DNA from 2 places in the Lysinibacillus sp. UBA5990 genome. Region 1 is predicted to be linked to the other one. Evidence: riboswitches for the same ligand, from Rfam matches in the RefSeq annotation. Region 1 holds a riboswitch; the other holds the start of a gene.
What was found. Region 1 has a riboswitch for cobalamin ahead of B3D94_RS02295 (hypothetical protein). Riboswitches for the same ligand answer to the same signal wherever they lie in the genome.
Positions count from the first base shown of each region.

Region 1 (4,802 bases):
TATACTTTTCTTAAAAATCTATTGTATCTTATCATAAATTTGCAGACTGTAAAGAGATTTATAGGAAGACAACGCTTCCACATAAAAAATCCCTCTCACTAATTTGTGAAAGGGATTTTATTTAGATTAAGCAATGTGACTGTAATTGCTCACGCTTATCAAGCGTTAGACCAAACTCCTGCTCCAAAAAAGCTGTCTTTGAGCCATAACGATAATCCATAGCATCTAGTGCTGCCTGTAAATAGTCTTCACGAGCGGACATTAAAGCATAAAATTGCTGTAATTCTTGTTCATTATATTGGTGCTGGATCGTTTGAGCCATTCTTTCTACCATGGGAAGCAAATGAATATTCGTATCTAAATAATCTTCCATAATGGTCTCTTCAGGAACGTCTAAAGCCAATAAAATAAGAGCTCCACCAATTCCTGTTCGGTCTTTTCCAACTGCGCAATGATGGACTAGCCCTAAATTATTAGGGTTTTGTATAGTCATCATTAATTCCTTAAAAGAGGGATTATGAAAAGGCATTTGTGCATAAAAGTCCTTGAACATATCAGCGTTAACTACTTTATAAAACTCTCTACCACCTGTATTGGTTGGCATTTCAAAAGCATGCTTTCCCTTCGCAGGGATTTGAATATATCGAGTTTGTGGAAACACAGGATTAGGATTATGTTGTACTTCATTTGTGTCACGATAATCAAAAATTGTTTTAATACCTAATGTTTCAAATAATTCTTTATCTGTCGCTGTCATTTTACCAAGTGCGGCAGAGCGATAAAATAAGCCATTTCTTATAACGCGCCCATCCTTCGTTTGATACCCCCCCATATCTCGGAAATTATAAACGGCCTCAAACTGAATATTTTTTTGTACTTGCTTCATTGAACTACACCTCCCTATATTAATTAGCGTTCTTACCTTTATTCTATCGAACAAACTACATGAATACCAATTTTCACACTAGGTAATAAAATAGAAAATGCTAGCTGTAATAAACAACTAACATTTTCTACGATTTTATTTATATAACTCTGGATACACAGCTTTAGCAACGAGCTCAACTGCTTCACCGATACGCGGACCTGGGCGATTTGAGATATCTGTGTCAAGGGACTGAACTGCCTTGTTTTGAATAGCTGTTACCGTATTCCACCCATCACGAGCAAGGATTTCTCCAATTGGATTTTCTGTATAATTGACTGTTGTTAAAATGACGTCTGGATTTCTCGCAATAACATCTTCCTCAGATACTTGCTTCCAGCCATCTAAATCTTCAAACACATTCTTTACATTTGCCGCATTTAATATTTCTTGTTGGAAAGTGCCAGAGCCTGCTGTATATATTTCAGGCTTTGGACTAATTTCTAAATAAATATTTTTTGGTGTTTTTACTTCTTTAACCTTTGTTTGCACATCAGCGATTTTTGCTTTAATTTCCTCATTTAATGCCTTTCCTTTATCCTTAACATCCATAACAGCTGCAATTTGTTCGATATCTCCATATACATCATCGAATGTACCCGCTGATTGAATAACAAACACTTTAATTCCTGCATCTTCGAGTGGCTTAAGTGCATCCTTCTCACCAATCGTATACGCAATAACAACATCTGGCTTTAACGCTAAAATTCGCTCACTGTTATAATTCACAGTATCAGAAACACGTTCGATTTTTTGGGCAGCTTCTGGATATGTATCATATTCAGTGGCACCTACAATTTTATCGCCAACCCCTAGTGCAAATAGAATTTCTGTGTTACTAGGCTGTAAAGACACAACTGTTTTTGGCACTTCCTTAAACTCTATTTCGACACCACGATCATCTGTTACTTTATAACTTGTTTGCTCAATCTTTTGTTCATCTTCGGATACATCTTTATTTTTTGTATCTTCCGCGGTACCACAACCTGCTAAAACGAGCACTAGCAATAATACCGATAGCCATTGTAAATTAAATAGTTTCTTCATTATTATTCACCTTTTTCTTTTTCATTGGATATGATTTACTCATAAACGGAATTTCAGCTATTTCAGCTTGTTGATTCGTATAGACAGCCATTACAAAACATACATTGGCTAATAAGCCTAAATAATCGAAGAGAATATTAGGTACCTCTCGTTCTTCCGAAACCGTGTGTAAAGTTCGATATGATTTTTTCGCCTCACTACGACAAAGATGTAAAGCAGCAGCCGCCTCTGTTCCTTGAGGTAAAACAAAATTTTGAATCTCTTCCTTCACATGACTTACATAAAAATCATAGCGCTCACTTAACCAAGATAGATCCTCATCTGTAACTGCTAGCTTTCCACGAACCGAGCCATTCACATGATAAGCCATAGGTAAAATCTGGATTAAATCATCTACAACAACCTGGACATTCTCTTTCTTTACTATAGCTAGCGCGACCCCTAAATGCGTTGTTAAACTATCTGTGCGAATCTCAAAATCGACAGTTGAAGCCTTCTCTCGCATAAAAGGATAACAAGAATAACGTGCATCTTTTTTCAACCTACTGTCCCCCTTTTTCATAATGAAAATCCTCACTTTTTTAGAACATAAAAAAACATCGCTCCTCACACAAAGGAACGACGAAAATACCATAATGATTGTCATAGAAACACGACACTGCCTATGTATTTGCCGTATATCCTCTTAGCTTCCGAAGAGTTGTTATACGTTCAAATAAAGGTCGGTCTCCTGGCTTGTACAACGCTCCTATATAAATAGATAAGAGCTATAAAGAACCTTCCCATTTCCTATGAAACAGTGGCACATCTTTATAATAGCTGTACTTACAGTTGCGGAAACAGCTTCGGCTTATACCGAATTCCCGATTATGCTAGCTAGCACCTTTATTCTGCAAGAATAATTCACTTGTAAAGCAGTTTATCATAGATTGATAGGAAAAAATAGTTGCGTACAAAAATGATAGCCGTTTTAGAAGTATTTTCATTTCTATAAAATTACTCTACTACAATACTTTTTCAATTGCTTGCTCAATATCAAGCTGTGAGTCTGTAGGCTCAAAGCGAGCTATGGTTTTTCCACTTGCATCTACTAGGAATTTAGTAAAATTCCAGCGAATATTACGACCATCTAAAAAGCTTGGAGCAAGTTGAATGATTGCCTCAGCAAGCATTTTCTCCTGCATGCTTGCTTTTCCGAATTCACGAAAATCAACTTCATGTTTTAAATAATTAAATAAAGGGTGTGTCGTCTCCCCATTTACTTGGACTAGCTCAAAAATGGGAAACGTAACTCCATAGTTTACCTTACAAAGATGCGCAGTTTCCTCTCCATCTTCAGGATTTTGATGGCCAAACTGATCACAAGGAAATCCTAAAACGACAAAATTATTTTTTCCATATTTATCGTACATTTTTTGTAAGTCTTCAAACTGATATGTAAATCGGCATTGATTGGCCGTGTTAACAATTAGCATCGTTTTTCCTCGAAAAGTTTCCATTGATAAAATTTCACCATTCGGCTTCCGTACTAAATAATTATAAATACTCATTCCCTAACCCCTTTTGTTTTTTCATATATTATAGTTGACTAATCTCCTAATAACCAAAGAGTTTGCACAAAAAACACCATCTCGTTACTAGGAACGGATGGCTGACTTATATTTCTTTTTATATTTAACATTTTGCTCTTCATTAATTAAGCGATGGGCTATGTTTAATAATTTAGGATCACTCGTTTGATCATATAATTTTTTTAAAGATACAATAATATCATAGCGAATGAGAGTAGGATGCTTTTCATCTAAACAAGTTTGAAATCTCTTGGCTAAATAAGATACGACTAAATCGCTTTGTACTTGGCCTGCTAAACCAATTTTCCAAATAGCCTGTAATGTATGCCTTGCCGTGACGGGCTTTTCATCATAAGTCACAGCCCAAATCTTTAAAAAATCTTCTAATACTCTTTCTTCGGGATCACTTTTTGCAGCTAAAGCACATAAAATTTGTGCGGCAAGTGCACGTGCATGTCCATTTTTATATGTAAGTGCTTGTACAAGCTGTTCCCACACTGCATATGTCCAATCTACGGGCTCCTGCATAATTTTCATCAGTTCCTCGTAAGATTCATATTGAATATCTCGATCACGCTCTGTTAGATTACTAAAAAGTTGCAAAATCTCTTTTTCCATAATTTATCCCTACCTTTATTGTTTCAGAACGTCATAAAACTTGATTTATGTTACACTTAACTTAATTTTTTCGCAAAGAAGGTGAGTTTATGAATAAATTTAATGCTAGGAAATTGATTTTTCGATTGCTAGTGATTCTGTCCCTAATTATAGCCGCTTATTTTATTATTCCGGTATCTATGCCATTAATATTAGCAGCTATCAGCGCATTTTTCCTTGAACCAATCGTCATGTTCTTTAAAAGGCGCTGGAAAATGTCTCGAAAAATTGCAGTTGCCTTTATATACATAGTGAGTGTCATTATAATTTCTATTATTTGCTATATTTCAATTACGCAGATCATGACGCAAATAATTTTATTGTCTAAGCAAGCTCCCTATTATATTTCCAAGCTATCAGATATGTGGCTTCATATGCAAGAAAATATTTCTAAATACACGGAGGATTTTCCACCCGAAGTAAGTACTTCGCTTCAAAAAACCACAATGGATTTCATAAAGAAAATTGAAGAAACGTTTTTAAGCTTCTTTAATTATAGCAAAGTTTCAGCTTTCTTTTCAGAGATTCCAAGGCTATTTATCAGTCTTCTCGTCTATATGATTGCCCTATTCCTATTTATGCTAGATCTGCCTAAATTGAAG
Region 1 is NZ_DJAY01000003.1:162,118-166,919, reverse strand. It holds gene B3D94_RS02305 (tyrosine-protein phosphatase) at 122-886, opposite strand; gene B3D94_RS02300 (ABC transporter substrate-binding protein) at 1,022-1,972, opposite strand; gene B3D94_RS02295 (hypothetical protein) at 1,956-2,513, opposite strand; cobalamin riboswitch at 2,676-2,874, opposite strand; gene B3D94_RS02290 (glutathione peroxidase) at 2,977-3,522, opposite strand; gene B3D94_RS02285 (hypothetical protein) at 3,610-4,161, opposite strand; gene ytvI (sporulation integral membrane protein YtvI) at 4,251-4,802, shown strand, end outside.

Region 2 (4,802 bases), on a different contig from region 1:
TCGGGAGAAGACACATCTTCCTAAATGGTCTGTTCCTAATGGATAGTCCCATGAGGGGGCTAAAAATTTCTTAGAAATATCGACTGCTAAAGGGTCATGAGGCATAATGAGTGGGGCTAACAGTCCTAGTAAACCAATGATAATCAGTAAGGTGAGACTAAAATATCTTCTCATATGTATACGTCCTAAGTTCACTTTACCCTCTCCTATCCTTCATCATCAGATGAGGATCCAATAAACGATGCAATACATCTGTGCCTAAATTGGCGAGCACATAGATGACAGCAATCACCAACACATAGCATTGTACAACGGGGTAATCACGATTCGTTATGGATTCTATTAAATATCGACCGAGCCCCGGCCAACTAAATACTTGCTCGACTATGACAGCACCACCTAGCAAATTTCCGAGTGTCATCCCAAACAAAGTTGATATCGGTATGGCAGCATTCCTCCCCACGTGCCGGATGAGAATGACCGATTTTTTCAAGCCTCTTAGCTGTGCATATTTTACATATGGCTTCTCGTATTCTTCGATTACGGCAGAGCGGATAAACTGTGAGAACAATCCGATTGTAGGTAAAGCTAAGGTGAAGGCTGGTAAAACAATATGTGCTACCGAACCTTTTCCATTCGTCGGAAAAATGCCAAGTTTTAAGCTAAAAAGGTAGAGTAGGATAAACCCTAACCAAAATGTTGGAATGGATACACTTAGGACTGTAAACAATCGAATGATTTTATCGATAAAGGAATGCTTATATAATGCGCTCACAACCCCTAACGGAATACTAAAAGTTAAAATTAGGATAAATGCTACTAAAGCTAATTCAATGGTAGCGGGTAGCTTAGCAAATAGCTCATGAGCCACGGGTAATTTACTAACAAAAGATGTCCCAAAGTCTAGCTGTAAAACGCCTTTTACCCATAGCAGATACTGCATGATAAAAGGCTTGTCTGTCCCTAATTCTTCTCGTAAAGCTTGTATAGCCTCTGGTGTTGGGGCAATTCTTGAAAGTCGAAGGATGACCTCTGCCGGTTCTACTGGTACGAAACGAATAAACACAAAGGTTAGAATAGATACGCCTACTAATACAAATGGAAGTGTGAGAATTCTTTTTACACAAAACATCCAAGTCGATTCGTACATGTCGTCACTTCCTATTTCATCCGATGATAAAAAGAGAGTTGTCCTGATTCGACACACTCTCTCTTTCATACTTAGTTTTCTTTATCCATTTGTGCATATGGAATGTCATATTCAGAAGCACGTGGTGCAAAATCCTTCATATATGGTTGATAAATAACATTATTAGTTTCATACGATATTGGATAGAACAATGCTTGATCGTGGAACTTTGTTAAAATATACGTATATAGCTGCACGCGTTCCTCTTCATCGGTACCAACTAATAGTTGATGTATGTTTGTATCAATCTCTTGAGCATTTGGTAAACCTAATTTTGCTTCATATACACCACTAGCATTTGGTGTAGCTGATTCATTTGCAAAGCTATGTGGATCAGTTGGCGGTCCATTTGTTCGCCAGAAGTTAATATCAACCTGATCATCCATTAATTTTTGCAGACCAACCATAACATCAGCGCCTCCAATATTTAACTGTACCCCAATTTTTGCTAGCTCGCCTTGCATTAACTCTGCCATAGGTTTTTGAATGGCATCAGTAGCAATATAGATTAATTCTAATGTAAGAGGTTGACCATTTTTCGAACGAATTTTCTCACCCTTCTCTAGCGTCCAGCCCGCTTCATCTAGCAATTTCTGCGCCTTTTCAGGATTATATAAAATAGGTGCTAAATCAATATTGGCATAAGGAATGGCATCCCAAAATAGCGTGTTTGCCACTTTTTCTGTACCATGTGTAATACTATCTACCATTTGTTCTTTATTGATAGCATACTGAATAGCTTGTCGAACCTTTAGCTCAGCTAACGGTCCAGACTGAGTATTAAACAGTAATGCTTTCGTAGACAACGGCTCAGATGTAGCTGTTTTATATTTGCCACTATCTCTTAAGTACGTATAGTTATCTAAACTAATAATCCCTCGACCATAAATGACATCTAATTCTTCATTTTCAAAGGCTAATGAAAGGGATTCCGAATCTGGAATGATCTTAACCTTTATTTTATCTACGAGAGGTTTTTCACCCCAATAATGTTCGTTACGGCTAAATACAGCAAATTCATCTTTTTTGTAGTCGGTTAATACCCATGGTCCTGTGCCAATAGCTGATTGAATGGAATCATTTGTCGCATCACTGTCTGGGAAGCCATTATCCCCTAAAAAACGGAATGGTCTAACAAAGGCTATTTCGTTTAACACAGGGTAATACGGTTCATCTAATTGCAAACGTATTGTTGAATCATCTACTTTGACGACCTCTTTTATATGGTTGACCATACCCATCCAGGAATGCATGTCACGATTCGCTAATACCGCATCAAAATTGCGTATTACATTATCAGCATTAAAGGCAGTCCCATCCGAATAGGTAACATCCTTGCGTAAATGGAACGTATAGGTAGTTTTATCCTCTGAGATGTCCCAACTTTCTGCTAGCTTTGGGGTAATTGTCCCATCATCGTTATACTCCACTAAAGATTCATAAACCATAGCTTGAGCAGTCATCTGATTTGGTAAGTATGTATGGGGGTTTAATGGACCTACATCTAATGGCCATCCAATCGTAATCATTTTTTCATCTGTCTGTTCTGTTGATGCTAAATTTCCTTTATCGTTTTCCGAGCTTGTACAACCTGCTAAAATGCTCAAGGTCAAAACAAGCATGAAAGGCAGTGAATACTTCGTCCATCTCATCTTTTGTCTCCTATCTCTATTCCATGTTCATATCTACAAATTGAATAGAAAGAAGGCATAAAAAAACCTTATTCTACAAGAATAAGGACAGATGAACCTACAATACGTAAGCTTCCATCCATCTCCCTATCTTTCGTAGATCATCAATGAATCTTCTTACAAGCAGGCATTCTGGCTTATGAATCATCATTTTGCTTCACCTTTCCAAGATAGAACTTAGTGGTAATCGAAACAAAACTCCTCATTTACAGCTGCGGGACAGCATGGGATTTACACCCATTTTCCTTTTAATTGAATGAAAAATAATTTCATTCAAACTTGTAATGCAATATTTGAAATTAGTAATAAACATAACATGCTGAAATGTTCACGTCAATTTTATTTTCTGAATATAATAAAACCTCTATACAAAAAGACCAGGTAGGTAACCTGATCTTTGTTTAACTCTTTTTATTATGTTGTTTTCGTTATCTTGATATAGATTCCTTCACCTCCTGACGCAATATTTTAGTAGCACCTACCATATTAGTTAAAGCCGCGATTGTTTCTGGCTCTTTCCTTGTTTTTAAGCCACAGTCAGGATTAACCCAAAATTGATGTTTGTCTAGAACTTGTAAACTATCTCTCATGATGGCTAACATTTCGCCTTCACTCGGCACACGTGGGCTATGAATATCGTAAACACCTAATCCGATTCCTTTTGTATAAGGATTTACTTGAAGAGAAGAAATTAGCTCTCCATGGCTACGTGATGTTTCAATGGAAATCACATCTGCATCTAGCGCGCTAATAGGTTCGATGAAATCGTTAAATTCGCAGTAACACATATGTGTATGAATTTGTGTTTCATCTTTAACACTCGATGTAGCAAGCTTGAAGGCATTGACCGCCCAGTCTAAGTAAGCCCCCCATTCTTCTTTACGAAGAGGTAAGCCTTCACGGAGTGCTGGTTCATCCACTTGAATAATGGAGATGCCAGCCGTTTCTAGTGCTTCCACTTCCGTGCGAAGTGCTAATGCAATTTGATAAGCCACATCTTTTCGAGAAATATCATTGCGTACAAAGGACCAATTTAAAATGGTCACTGGCCCCGTCAGCATCCCTTTGACAAAGCGCTTCGTTAAGCTTTGGGCATATGCAGACTCTTTCACAGTAATGGATGAAGACCATGCAACATCTCCATAAATAATTGGAGGCTTCACACAGCGAGAGCCATACGAAACAACCCATGCTTTTCCAGTAAAGGCAAAGCCCGTCAATTTCTCACCGAAATATTCGACCATGTCTGTCCGTTCAAATTCTCCATGAACTAGTACATCTATATCAAGATCCTCCTGTAAGTGAATCCAGCGCTTTGTTTCCAGTTCAATAAATGCTTCATAGTCTTCATTCGACAATTGTTTCTTTCGCCAAGCATTACGATTTCTCTTCACCTCATCAGATTGAGGGAAGCTGCCGATTGTCGTTGTTGGGAATAGTGGCAGTCCTAATGCCAGCTGCTGTATTTTTTGACGTTGATTAAAATCACTATGTCGCTCAAAATCCTTCGTTGATACGGATTGAGCGGCTTGCTGGATCATTTTATTTTGACGAATCGAATGATTTTTTAGGGCTTCAATGGCCTTCATACTTGCTGAAAAATTATGACGTATCGTTCCGTCTTGATTTTTTCTATATTTAGTGAGCTCAATAATTTCTTCGATTTTTTCATCAGCAAACGCCAGTGCTTGTTTGAGAACAGGGTCCAGCTTTTTTTCAAGTGAAGTTGATATTGGTACATGTTGAAGGTTACTTGAAGGTTGAATCCACAATTCCTTAGCATCACAGAGCTTTTCAATAGCTTGAATCGTGGCGTTAGCCTCGGCTAAATTTGAACGCCATATATCACGACCATTAACAATACCTATAGCTAAAACTTTATCTGGAGGGAAACCAAATTGTCGAAGTGACTCCATATTCCC
Region 2 is NZ_DJAY01000015.1:1,462,500-1,467,301, forward strand. It holds gene B3D94_RS19865 (ABC transporter permease subunit) at 1-174, opposite strand, end outside; gene nikB (nickel ABC transporter permease) at 197-1,150, opposite strand; gene nikA (nickel ABC transporter substrate-binding protein) at 1,222-2,841, opposite strand; cobalamin riboswitch at 2,986-3,178, opposite strand; gene metE (5-methyltetrahydropteroyltriglutamate--homocysteine S-methyltransferase) at 3,309-4,802, opposite strand, start outside.
Region 2: it holds a riboswitch for cobalamin, as region 1 does, so the genes downstream of both, nikA (nickel ABC transporter substrate-binding protein) here and B3D94_RS02295 (hypothetical protein) in region 1, are expected to answer to the same signal.